DNA from 2 places in the Salinicoccus sesuvii genome. Region 2 is predicted to be linked to the other one. Evidence: riboswitches for the same ligand, from Rfam matches in the RefSeq annotation. Region 2 holds a riboswitch; the other holds the start of a gene.
The links. Region 2 has a riboswitch for S-adenosylmethionine ahead of ACFOJ8_RS11310 (O-acetylhomoserine aminocarboxypropyltransferase/cysteine synthase family protein). Riboswitches for the same ligand answer to the same signal wherever they lie in the genome.
Positions count from the first base shown of each region.

Region 1: another riboswitch for S-adenosylmethionine. It lies ahead of ACFOJ8_RS02570 (5-methyltetrahydropteroyltriglutamate--homocysteine S-methyltransferase); the one in region 2 lies ahead of ACFOJ8_RS11310 (O-acetylhomoserine aminocarboxypropyltransferase/cysteine synthase family protein).

Region 1 is NZ_JBHRWV010000002.1:5,822-11,770, reverse strand. Features, by position in the region: gene ACFOJ8_RS02595 (HD domain-containing protein) at 1-224, opposite strand, end outside; gene ACFOJ8_RS02590 (putative glycoside hydrolase) at 338-1,546, opposite strand; gene ACFOJ8_RS02585 (polysaccharide deacetylase family protein) at 1,543-2,409, opposite strand; gene ACFOJ8_RS02580 (YkyA family protein) at 2,433-3,071, opposite strand; gene ACFOJ8_RS02575 (YceI family protein) at 3,240-3,770, opposite strand; SAM riboswitch class I at 3,955-4,052, shown strand; gene ACFOJ8_RS02570 (5-methyltetrahydropteroyltriglutamate--homocysteine S-methyltransferase) at 4,133-5,239, shown strand; gene ACFOJ8_RS02565 (S9 family peptidase) at 5,272-5,949, opposite strand, start outside.
Region 2 is NZ_JBHRWV010000009.1:146,443-152,391, reverse strand. Features, by position in the region: gene aroF (3-deoxy-7-phosphoheptulonate synthase) at 194-1,231, shown strand; gene ACFOJ8_RS11320 (chorismate mutase) at 1,248-1,541, shown strand; gene ACFOJ8_RS11315 (homoserine O-succinyltransferase) at 1,568-2,482, opposite strand; gene ACFOJ8_RS11310 (O-acetylhomoserine aminocarboxypropyltransferase/cysteine synthase family protein) at 2,482-3,759, opposite strand; SAM riboswitch class I at 3,828-3,924, opposite strand; gene ACFOJ8_RS11305 (hypothetical protein) at 4,016-4,267, shown strand; gene ACFOJ8_RS11300 (YkvI family membrane protein) at 4,336-5,433, shown strand; gene ACFOJ8_RS11295 (isochorismatase family protein) at 5,447-5,949, opposite strand, start outside.

The DNA.
Region 1 (5,949 bases), on a different contig from region 2:
TCAATGATCTGCTGATCTATACTATTGGTTAGTTTATAGTCAATTAAATCATGTAAGAGAGCTGCCACCTCGATGATGAAGCGGTCGCCGCCCTCTTTGTCCTGGAGCATCATAGCGTTGTTGTATACACGCATGATATGCCAGTAGTCATGGCCGGTCGCATCCTTTTTATGAAATTCACGTACCCATGCCATGACATCTTCGATGATAGTGCTCTGATCCATATACTTTACTCCTTATAACATTATTTTTCAGCTTTCGTCATATACTGTTGGAATCATTATCAGATAAAATGGAGACCATGTCGAGGGACATGGTCTCCATTATGTGCTTTATATTACTGACCTGACCCGCTATCAGTATAGTCCACACCACGTGTATAATTATTGGAGGCATCCCAAAGCAAGAATTCCTCCACTCCATTATCGTAAAGTGCCTGAACTTGTGCCTCGATTTCTGCGACACCGTATTCCTTATAGTTACCGGCTCCGAGATAAGATGCCGTAAAGTCTTGGAGCCATGGACGGGAAACCGGTGCCTCTTCAAGCTCAGCAAGTACATCATTTTCTACCTTAATGTACTCAGAGATGGTTTCATAAGGCTCAAGATCCGGTTTCGCTATTTCGAAATAGCCATCTCCCCAGTGACTTGGGTAGATCATGGATGAGATGACATCAACATTACTGGATATCTCAGAAAAATTCTGACCGATACCCGGTGCTTCTGGTAATGTCGCCGCGTAGCCGAAGATGTCGACGGATACATCAACATTGTAAGGTTCGAGTGCTTCATTTGCATACTCTACAAAATCAGTCACGGCAGCAACGCGTTTTTGGACTGGATCCATATCTGCACTTTTGTATTCTCCCATTGTATACTGTAGTGTATCGGCACGATTTTCAAATCCTTCAGGGAAACGTACATAGTCGAATTGTATTTCCTTAAAGCCGAGCTTTGCAGCCTGTTTTGCCACTTCTACATTATAGTCCCAAACATCTTTCGAAAATGGATTAACAAAACTTTCTCCACGACCGTTTTTCCACACATCACCATTCTCATCTGTAAAGGAGAGTTCCGGCTTCGCTTCAGCCAGTTGTGAATCCTTAAAGACCACAACGCGTGCAATCGGATATATCTCTTCTTGCTCCATATGATTCATCAAACTCTCAGGATCTACATATTCGTAGGAAAGCGACTGGATTGTCTCATCTTCAGAATCCAGATCCATCATCATATATCCCTCATCTTCTTTTACGTCGATGACCATTGCATTCAGTGGTGTGTTCGACAAGAGTTCCGTAAGGTCTTGCATTTTCGCACCGCCGGCCGAATAGCCAGACACATAAATGCCCTTTACACCTGATTCAGGATAAGCAATATCAAAACCACTATCATATTTGAATTGCTCAGGAAATGCTTCCGGCACACTCAGTATCGGCGCTTCATGAAGATCAAGTACTGATGTTTCAGCAGCTTCGGATTCTGTTGTAATAAACAGACTCGAAAATATAAGTGCAATTCCCATACCAATCATACGCATTCTCATTCAGACGCCGCCTCTCTATCCGGGGAGGAAATCTTTGCCGGATCTACAATTGAATACCCTTTTTCTCTTAAACCTTGAATAATGTCAGCAGAAGCATCCCTAGTCCACTCACGATCATGCATCAGCAGATTGGCTCCTGCATTGAGATATTCTGTCTCTACCATGATGTTTGCCAAGGCACCTGCTTCCTGGTATTCAGCCTCCCAGTCATATCCATATGTCCAGTTCATAAGCTCCATACCTTGTTCAGTCGCAATTTCTCTTGAGATCTCGGTGTTCTGACCGAAAGGTGCCCGGAAAAATCGTGGCCGTTCACCTGTTATCTCCTCAACCAAATCACTTGTCTCAACAATTTCAGTACGTTGTGCTTCCGGGGTAAGGTCAGGCAAGCTCGCATGCGTCTGGGTGTGGTTACCAATTTCAAAGCCCATTTCATGAATTGTAGTTAAAGCTTCCCTGCCAGCTTCTGCTTCAAGGTACATGCCATTTACGAAGAATACGGCCGGTGCATCATGCTGGGCAAGTATTTCAGCGATTTCAACAGCATAGCCATCTGGCGCATCGTCATATGTCAGTAGTGCAACCTGAGGATCCGCATCACTGTTCTCAAGGGGCTGTATAGCGTATGTATTTTCATTGACCCCGTATTCGTATTCCATTGGCTCCGCTTCATCTGAATCCGTTTCTTCAACCGACTCTGTCTCTTCGGTTGCTTCTCCCACCGACGATTCTTCCGACACTTCTTCACTCGTCTCTTGCTGCTCGGACATTTCATTTTCCGACGCGTTGTCCGTATCATCGTTCTGACAGCCAGCAAACAACATTCCACCACAACACATTAATAAGAGTGCTCTTTTTTTCATCATCCTAATCTCCTTTAGCAATCTTATTCATTGGCAGCTGCATCCAACTGCGAGGAAAGCTCGTCCTTTAGGCTCTGCAAATCCGCAAGTTCTGTATCCACATCGACAAGCAGGGATTGTGTTGTCTCACGACTTTCATTCACCGATTCTATACCGTTTTCGAATGTCTCGTACGTTGCGTCATCTTGGCCGAGAGATTCAAAGTAGTCCGCCTGCTGGTCTAGATCTACATCATACGCTGATGTAAATTCATCAACGGAACCGCTCAGGGATCCAAGTCTGTCGGCAACACTATTAACAGTTTCCCCAGAAACACTTTGAACATCAATTTCTGCGAATTTCTCTCTTTGTTCAGAGAATTCATTACTTAAGCTCTCAAGGTTCTCCAATTTTTGTTTTCTTTCGTCGATATTATTGAACACGGTAGCAGAACCATCAGCAAAAGAACTCAAGTCTTCGTCTTCGGAAATATCGGTATTGAACGCATCTTGAAGCTGACTTTCTAGTTCTACCAACTGCTGTAAATCAGAAACAGCGGATTCCTGCGTTTCCTCTGTCTCTTCAAGTGCTTGTTCTATGCTGTCGATATCATTATTGCATGCTGACAACAGTAGTATCGACAAGGCAGCACCTGATAGAATATTGATTTTTCTCATTCCCATGTTCCATCTCCTTTATTGAATCGCTCTGGAGAGTATAACAGTTCTGAATTTTTTTGTAAATTAAGGAACTGGCTACTATGCTCTATTGTATATCCCCTGTCGAGATATAAAAAAACCACAAAGAGTAATTTTTACTCTTTGTGGTTTTTTGTATTGGTTATTCTTAACTTATTCGCTCTTTTCGGAGAATTGAAGCTCAAGCATTGCTTTTACGTCTTTGCTGACAAGTACGCCGCCTGTCTCAAGCGTCTGGTTCCATGTCAATCCGAAGTCTTCACGGTTAATCGTAAATTCTCCTTCAAATCCGTGAACTTCTTGTCCCCAAGGGTTTGTGCCTTTGCCATTGTACTGAAGATCGATACTCATTTCTTTAGTGACGCCATTGATAGTCGCATCGCCATCAATCGTTACTGTATCTCCGTTCTTAGTTACATTCCGTGACTTGAAGATAATCTTTGGATTTTTTTCAACGTTAAAGAAATCTTCGGATTTCAAGTGCGCGTCACGATCTGCATTTTTAGTACTGACGCTATCTACGTCGATTTCTGCATAAACTTCAGCGTTTTCGAACGTTTCAATTTTATCTGTATCCACTTCAAATGTGAATGATTCAAAGTAACCTTTCACTTTTGAAACCATCATGTGTTTTACCTGAAAACCGACTTCTGAGTGTGCTGCATCTGATACGAACTTTGTCATTGTAATACCCCCATTAATTATTATCTCTAATTTAAGATAATTTAACTTTACAACACTTACTTACTTTTGGCAAGTAGTTTTATTTATTTTTTTAAAAAGAAATAAACTTGAATAATATATTTTAAGCTTTGCTTGACAGAATATTCTTTATCCTTTAGAGTACTCAATAATATAATAATTGCAATTCTTATCCAGAGAGGTGGAGGGACTGGCCCCATGAAGCCTCAGCAACGTACATTCCGTGTCGTGCTAAATCCAGAGAGCAGTGCTCGCAGATAAGGTAAAAGGATATCCATCCCCAACTTATCTTAATTTGAAAAGTTGGGGATTATTATATTAAAAATTGGAAATGAGGAATTATAATGACAAAAGCAACTGTACAAGCACCATTCAAAGCAGATCACGTAGGAAGCCTTCTACGCCCTGAGAGTATCCATCAAGCAAGAAAGGACTACGCTCAAGATAAAATATCCTATGAAGAACTTCGAGAGATTGAAACAAAGGAAATCTCACGTGTCGTCGACAAACAGATTGAAGTCGGTCTTAAAGCTGTAACCGATGGCGAATTCAGACGCCGGTTCTGGCACACTGATTTTCTAGAACATCTGAATGGCGTAGAAGGATACATACCAGATCACGGTTACCAGTTCGATGGCATAGAAACGGAACGGTACAACGTGCGTGTAACTGGCAAAGTTTCATTCGATCCAGACCATCCGCACGTAGCTGATTTCGTTGAATTCAAAAACATTGTGGGTGATCGTGCGGTGGCGAAGCAGACCATCCCGAGTCCGAATCAGCTGTTCAATGCTGGTATAAGGAACCTCGAAATATATCCCGACTTAGAAGAATACGCAGAAGATGTTATCAAAGCATACCAAGATGCTATCCAGGCTTTCTATGATGCAGGTTGTCGCTACCTTCAGCTGGATGATGTGTATATCGCCGGTCTAAGCGCTCCTGGAGTGCCATTCAATGACGGCGATTACGATAGGGAAACACTGATCAACCTTGCTTTGAAAGTTGCGAATGGTGCGCTTGAAAACAAGCCTGAAGATCTGGTCGTCACTACTCACCTATGTCGTGGAAACTATCGTTCGAAGTGGGCCTTTGAAGGCAGCTATGCCAAAATCGCTCCTGTCCTTTTCAAAAAAGAACGTGTCGACGGCTTTTTCCTAGAATATGATGATGACCGTTCCGGCGACTTCGGTCCACTCTCCTATATTCCTGAAGACGGACCACAGGTCGTACTCGGCCTCTTCACATCGAAACATGGGCAACTCGAAGATGCAGACGTCATCAAGGCACGCATTGAGGAAGCCACACAATATGTATCAAAAGAGCAGATTTGTCTGAGTCCTCAGTGCGGATTTGCATCCACGCACCACGGTAATGAACTTACAGAAGAAGACCAGTGGGCAAAACTCAAATACATTGTTTCACTTTCTGAAGAATTGCTAAGTGAATAAAAATAAGAAGCACCTTGAGGTGCTTCTTATTTTTATTTTTTCTCGTGTAGTGTCGTAAGAAAATTAGCTATTTTGTGATGCATATCCTCTAGGTTTTCACGATGCATGAAGGTATGTCCTTCATTATCATAGACTGTAAAAGTAACATCCTGTCCGTTTTCTTCCATGACTTCTGCCATTTGTTTCGATTCAGTATAGGGTACACGAGAATCATGATGACTATGGAATATCATCAGAGGCGCAGTGATTTGGCGGCTTCTGGAGAGTGGCGAAATATCCTTAAGAAAAGACCCATGTGTCTCCATGGAGCCATATTCTGCCGCTCTCATGCGTCGTCTCCAAGGCGGTGTATGACTGAAGAAAGTACCCAAATCGGATAAACCCACAATATCCACCGCAGCCCTCCACAAACTCGGTTGATGCGTTACAAGTAGAAGAGTCATTAAACCTCCGTAGCTTCTACCCATTACACTGACACGAGAGGCATCTGCATGTTCTGTTTTAATGAGGTGACGTCTTAATTCCACAACGTCCTTCATAGCATCGAGACGCTTCTCCTTGTCGTCCGCTTCTAAATACGGTCGTCCATAACCCATGCTCCCCCGTATATTTGGTACAGCGACACAAAGGCCTGTCTTATTCAGAAGATAGTAGAGCGTATTAAATTCCGGTCTGGATTGAGATTCAGGGCCCCCATGGATGTGAATGAC
Region 2 (5,949 bases):
TGTACCCATCATTGCGTACAAACGTAAAACAAATTCTGTTTGTATCAATGATGGCTAAAGCATTTTGTGATGTCTAGCCATTTATATCAATAAGTGGCTAGGGTTCGGTATATCATCTTATTCAAACTACCGCCACTTATTTATATAAATAAGTGGCGGTTTTATTTTTATAAATTCAATGGGAGGTTTTATTATGATTATTCATGTTGCGCACGATGCTAAGGAACAGGAAATTGAAGAGCTGGTCAAGAATATCGAGGGGGCAGGTTTTGGAGTTAACCGGTCAGATGGTAAAAATCGTACAGTCATCGGACTGATTGGCGATACATCGGTAGTTACGGAAAATGATTTTGCAAAATACAGGATTGTTGAGGGGGTTCATCGTATCCAAGCGCCATACAAGAAAGCAAACAGACAATTTCACGAAGATGATAGCGTCATAGACATCGATGGTGTCAAAGTAGGAGCAGAAAATTTCATGGTATGTGCTGGGCCTTGTTCAGTCGAGAACGAGGATGACATGGTTGCGCTTGGCAAAAAGCTCAAGGCAGCAGGCGCAAATACTTTCAGAGGTGGCGCCTTCAAGCCGAGAACGTCACCGTACGCTTTCCAAGGCCTTGGACTCGAGGGATTGCGCATTCTTAACGTCGTCAAAGAAGAAACAGGACTACCAATCGTCTCGGAACTGATGTCTACGGATTACATCGATGATTTCGTCGAGATGGTGGATGTCATTCAGATTGGTGCACGTAATATGCAAAACTTCGATTTGCTAAAAGCCGTTGGAGAGACGAACAAACCTGTTCTATTGAAGCGTGGTATGTCTGCCACAATGAAAGAATGGTTGATGTCTGCAGAATATGTTATGGCTGGCGGAAATGATAACGTCATATTCTGTGAGAGAGGTATCCGAACTTTCGAGACGGCAACCAGAAACACATTGGATATCCAAGCAGTGCCTGTAATCCAAAAGGAATCCCACCTTCCTATTGTGGTAGATCCAAGTCACGCAGCTGGAGTAAGACATCTCATCCCGTCAATGGCAAAAGCAGCGGTGATGGCAGGTGCAAATGGGCTGCAGATTGAAGTGCACGAAGACCCTCAAAATGCATGGAGTGATGGACAACAGTGTCTGACACCAGACGAGTTCGCAGAATTGATGCAGACAATCAATGTATTGCTTGATGTGGAGAAGAAGACGGCCACAGGCAAACAGATTGTGCAGCACTAGATAAGGAGGAGTAGCCATGAATACACATGAAAAATTGAGATATAAAATTGACGAACTGGATGCAGAGCTCATTGCGCTTTTCGAAGCACGGATGCAAGTTGCAGAGAATATCGCTCAGTATAAGATACAAAATGATATTCCAGTATTCGATGAAGCGCGTGAAGAGCAAGTTGTTTGTAGAAATGTAGAAAGATTGCAAGATCAAAGTCTGGAGATCTATGCTGACTCGTTTTTCAGACATCTCATGGCACTCTCCAAAAAGCGTCAGCATGAAAACTTAAGAAAATACAATGTCTCCCATAAGATATGAAGAATAGCCTGCGATATTATCGCAGGCTATTTTAGTTCTGAGAGGTCGTAGTAGGTATTCTGGTAGGTTTCATTAATCCAGTTGCCGAAAAGCAAATGTCCATGACTTTTCCAGGTAAATAAAGGATCGGCCGATGGATCATCTTCTGGGAAGTAGTTGCTAGGTAGAGCTATTTCTTCACCTGCTTCATGATCCCTGTCGTACTCGTTCTTAAGGGTGTTGCGCTCATACTCAAGATGTCCAAATATAAAGAGGTTGCGCTGGTCTTTCGTACATATGATATCCGGTCCAAAAGTGGGGTGAGAGGATAGTATGTCGAGCGCTTCTACATTTTCCAAGGCTGTTCTGTCGACCTGTGTGTGTCTAGATTGGGGGACGCGGTATGTGTCGTCGAATCCTCTCATTAATGAATGGCTTGGCATTTCATTATTATAATCGAAAATGCCAAACAATTTATTTGGCAAGAGCGATTTTCGAATGCCGAAATAGTGGTTCAATGCAAACTGCGCGCCCCAACAGATGAAGAACCTGGAGAAAACGTGGGTCTGTGACCATTCCATGATTTCACGGAGTTCTTCTATATAATTTACTTGCTCAAAATCCAGTGTTTCAACAGGGGCGCCCGTAACGATCATGCCATCGTAACGTCTATCTCGCACTTCTTCTAAAGTGTGATAGTACTTCTGTAGGTGGCTGGTTGGTGTGTTCCTGCTATGGTGGGTTGTCATATACATGAAATCGATATCCACCTGAAGGGGTGAATTCCCGAGTAGTCTAAGTAAATGGAGCTCGGTTTCTTCTTTCTTTGGCATCAGGTTTAAGATGATTATGCGAAGCGGTCGTATATCTTGGGTATAGGCCCGCTTCGCTTCTATAGTGTAAACATTTTCTTTATGAAGGCGTTCCGTTACAGGCAGACCTTCAATAATTTTAATCGGCATTAGATTGCATCCAGCCCTTTCTTAAGGTCATCCAGAATATCGTCGATATGCTCAAGACCCACAGATAATCTGATGGTCTCCGGTTTGACGCCTCCTACGAGTTGTTGTTCCTCATTCAATTGCGAATGTGTAGTGGAAGCTGGATGTATGACAAGAGACTTGGCATCGCCTACATTTGCAAGTAAAGAGAAGAGCTCCAAAGTTTCGATGAATGTCTTTCCTGCTTCATAGCCGCCTTTTACACCGAAAGTAAATATCGAAGAGGCGCCTTTTGGAAGATACTTCTCTTTAGCAGCATAATATCTACTAGACTCAAGTCCGGCGTAGTCGACCCATTCCACTTTTTCATGCTGCTCGAGAAATGCAGCAACCTTTTCTGCATTTTCTACGTGTCTTTCCATCCGGAGTGATAATGTTTCTATACCTTGTGTTAGCAGGAATGAATTGAATGGCGAAAGAGCAGCTCCTGTATCTCTGAGGAGTGTGGTTCTTATTTTGAAAGCGTAGGCTGCCGGCCCAAACGCTTCAGTAAATATCAGACCGTGATAGGATTCATCTGGTTCAGTAAGACCTGGGAACTTGCCGTTGTCCCAATTAAAATTGCCACCATCTACAATTACACCGCCAATGGAAGTGCCGTGTCCACCGAGAAACTTGGTCGCAGAGTGGACTACAACGTGTGCGCCATGCTCAATTGGTCGGCACAGGTAAGGTGTAGCAAAAGTATTATCAACAATTAGAGGGATATCATTCTTTTCAGCAATCTCCGCAAGTGCTTGTATATCTGCAACATTTCCTTCCGGGTTACCGATTGTCTCAATGAAGATGGCTTTGGTGTTATCTCTGATTTCACGTGAAACATTCTCCGGATTTTTAATATCGACTAAGGATGTTTCGATACCGAACTTTTTAAAGGTATGGGTGAAAAGTGTGTGTGTGCCACCATATAGACTCGTTGTAGAAATGATGTGATCTCCACTGTTGGTTAAAACCTGTATGGCATAAGTGATGGCCGCCATGCCGGAAGCGACACCGAGGCCAGCGACACCACCCTCAAGTTCAGCTACCCGGGTCTCTAAGGCTGCCGTTGTAGGATTCATAATACGCGTATATATATTGCCGCTATCTTGCAAGCCGAATAATTCTGAAGCATGTTTGGTGTCATCGAATACATAGGAGGTCGTCTGGTAAATAGGCAGTGCTCGAGAATTTGTTGTCCCATCAATTTCTTGTCCAGCATGAAGTTGTCTTGTTTCAAAACGGTGATTGTTAGCCATTTTACATTCCTCCAAGAACAGATTAATAAAAAAAGAGCCTACCCAAAGATAAAGGAAGACTCGCGAGTCACTCATCTTTCAGGATAATACCTGCTGGATTTAGCACCTTACTGAAAAGGTTGCTGGGCTTCGTAGGGCCATTCCCTCCGCCACTCTGGATAAGCAATTATTTAATTAAAAACTATGGTACTATGATGGAAGTAAGTTTGTCAAATACTTTTAATTTTTCAACTTTTCAAGTGGGAAGGTGAGATAGATGGATGTCTTTATTATTTTACTTATGCTTGTGACATTCGTACTATTTATTTACAGTCGACGTATGTTGGTGCAGACTAGGATAAGAATAGACGATCGTAATCGTATGAAGGAGATGCATTACGGTATTTTAAAGTATATAGAAGAAGGGAAATCGAAAGAGGAGATAATAATTTTGCTTATGAAAGATTATGGCCTAGAGAGACCTGAAGCGGACTACATGTACAGTCGGGTCGTCATAGGCTCCCAGTAGAACTTCAGTTCTCTTCCAATTGCTAATGCAGCACCCAAAGTATAGTATGGATACTGCATAGCAAAAATTTGAAAATTTATGGAGTGGTCAAGGTGTCCAATGTGAAGCAAGTCCTCAAAATAGGATTCGCCTACACCGGTGTAGTGGTCGGTGCAGGCTTCTCGACAGGTCAGGAAATATTGCAGTTTTTCACAAATAATGGAGCAGTGAGTATCTTCGCCGTTCTTCTCTCGGGGTTACTGGTACTATTTACGGGCAAGTGGACAGCAGATGTTGGATTCGATATCAAGGCCGAATCATACATTGATTCTTTGCTGAATATGTTCGGGAAGACTTTTGGACGCATCATTGATGTTGTACTTTCTTTCTTCCTCTATGGTGTAGCGGTTATTATGTTTGCGGGTGCTGGTTCCACATTCTACGAAAGCTTCGGTGTATCTCCATGGATTGGTTCATTGATATTAATCTTGGCTGTATTTATTACTCTGAATCTTGATTTCGATCGTATTGTACTGGCACTAGGTGCAATTACGCCTTATCTACTGGCGATTGTCGTCATCATTGCCATCGTCAACTTTCTGAATCCTTCTCTACCACTAAGTGAAGTGGATCAGTATGCCAACCCGGAAGCCACACCACCGGGACCTTGGTGGTGGAATGCCGTTACATATAGTGGTTTTACTATTGCTGTTGCTTTTAGTTTCTTGACTATGATGGGGTCTCGATCGGACTCTAGGAAAGTCGCTGGGTGGGGTGGTATTATCGGTAGTATCATCATCATACTCTTAATGTTCCTAATCAATAACGGTCTAATGGCGCAGATGGATGAAGTGAACACGGTGGAGCTACCGATGCTACTTCTGGCTAATGAAATACATCCGGTACTTGGGCTGTTGCTCTCGGTAGCAATGTTGTTGGTCATCTACAATACAGCGGTAGGCATGCTCTATCCCTTCTTGAATCGATTCAGCCATCCTGGCAGTCGACGTTACAAAATAATGCTCCCTGTATCGCTCGTCATCGGTTATATACTAAGCTTTGTCGGTTTTGCAGATCTTGTAGGTACAATCTATCCTGTTATGGGATATGTGGGACTGATACTTGGTGTTGCGATGCTGATGAAATGGTTGAAATTGGTCTCAACAAAAAAATCACCTCAACGATGAGGTGATTTTTATATTACTTACCGTCTCCAATAATAAATACATTCATATTAGAGAGAACATCGATGGTCTTATCTCCAAGTTCTTTACTAGTACTGGCTATAAGCTCCCTATTTAGAGTGATATTCGCTTGAGGAAATATATTCTGTATAACCATGATGTTTGCTAATACACATACATTGGTTTCTGCACCAATGAATTCAATAGTGCGATCAGTTTCTACATCATCTTCATATTTCTTCTGTATCTTTCTGGCTTCCTCTGGGGGTATACCATAAAATGTTTTTTCATATCTATCTCCGTGTGTTTCAAGAAGCTCCCGAAATTGAGGAAACATCGCTTCGTCGAAACGTATGCTTTCAAGGCTACGTGACTCCTGTTCAAACTCTGGGTAGAAGTTCTGCGTATAGATGACTGGCTCGCCCTGATCTACGGCATGTTGGATACGTGATTCAATACCATCCCGTACTGCTTCTGTGGATTCTGCGTAACCGGAACCATTTTTATCGAAAATATCAT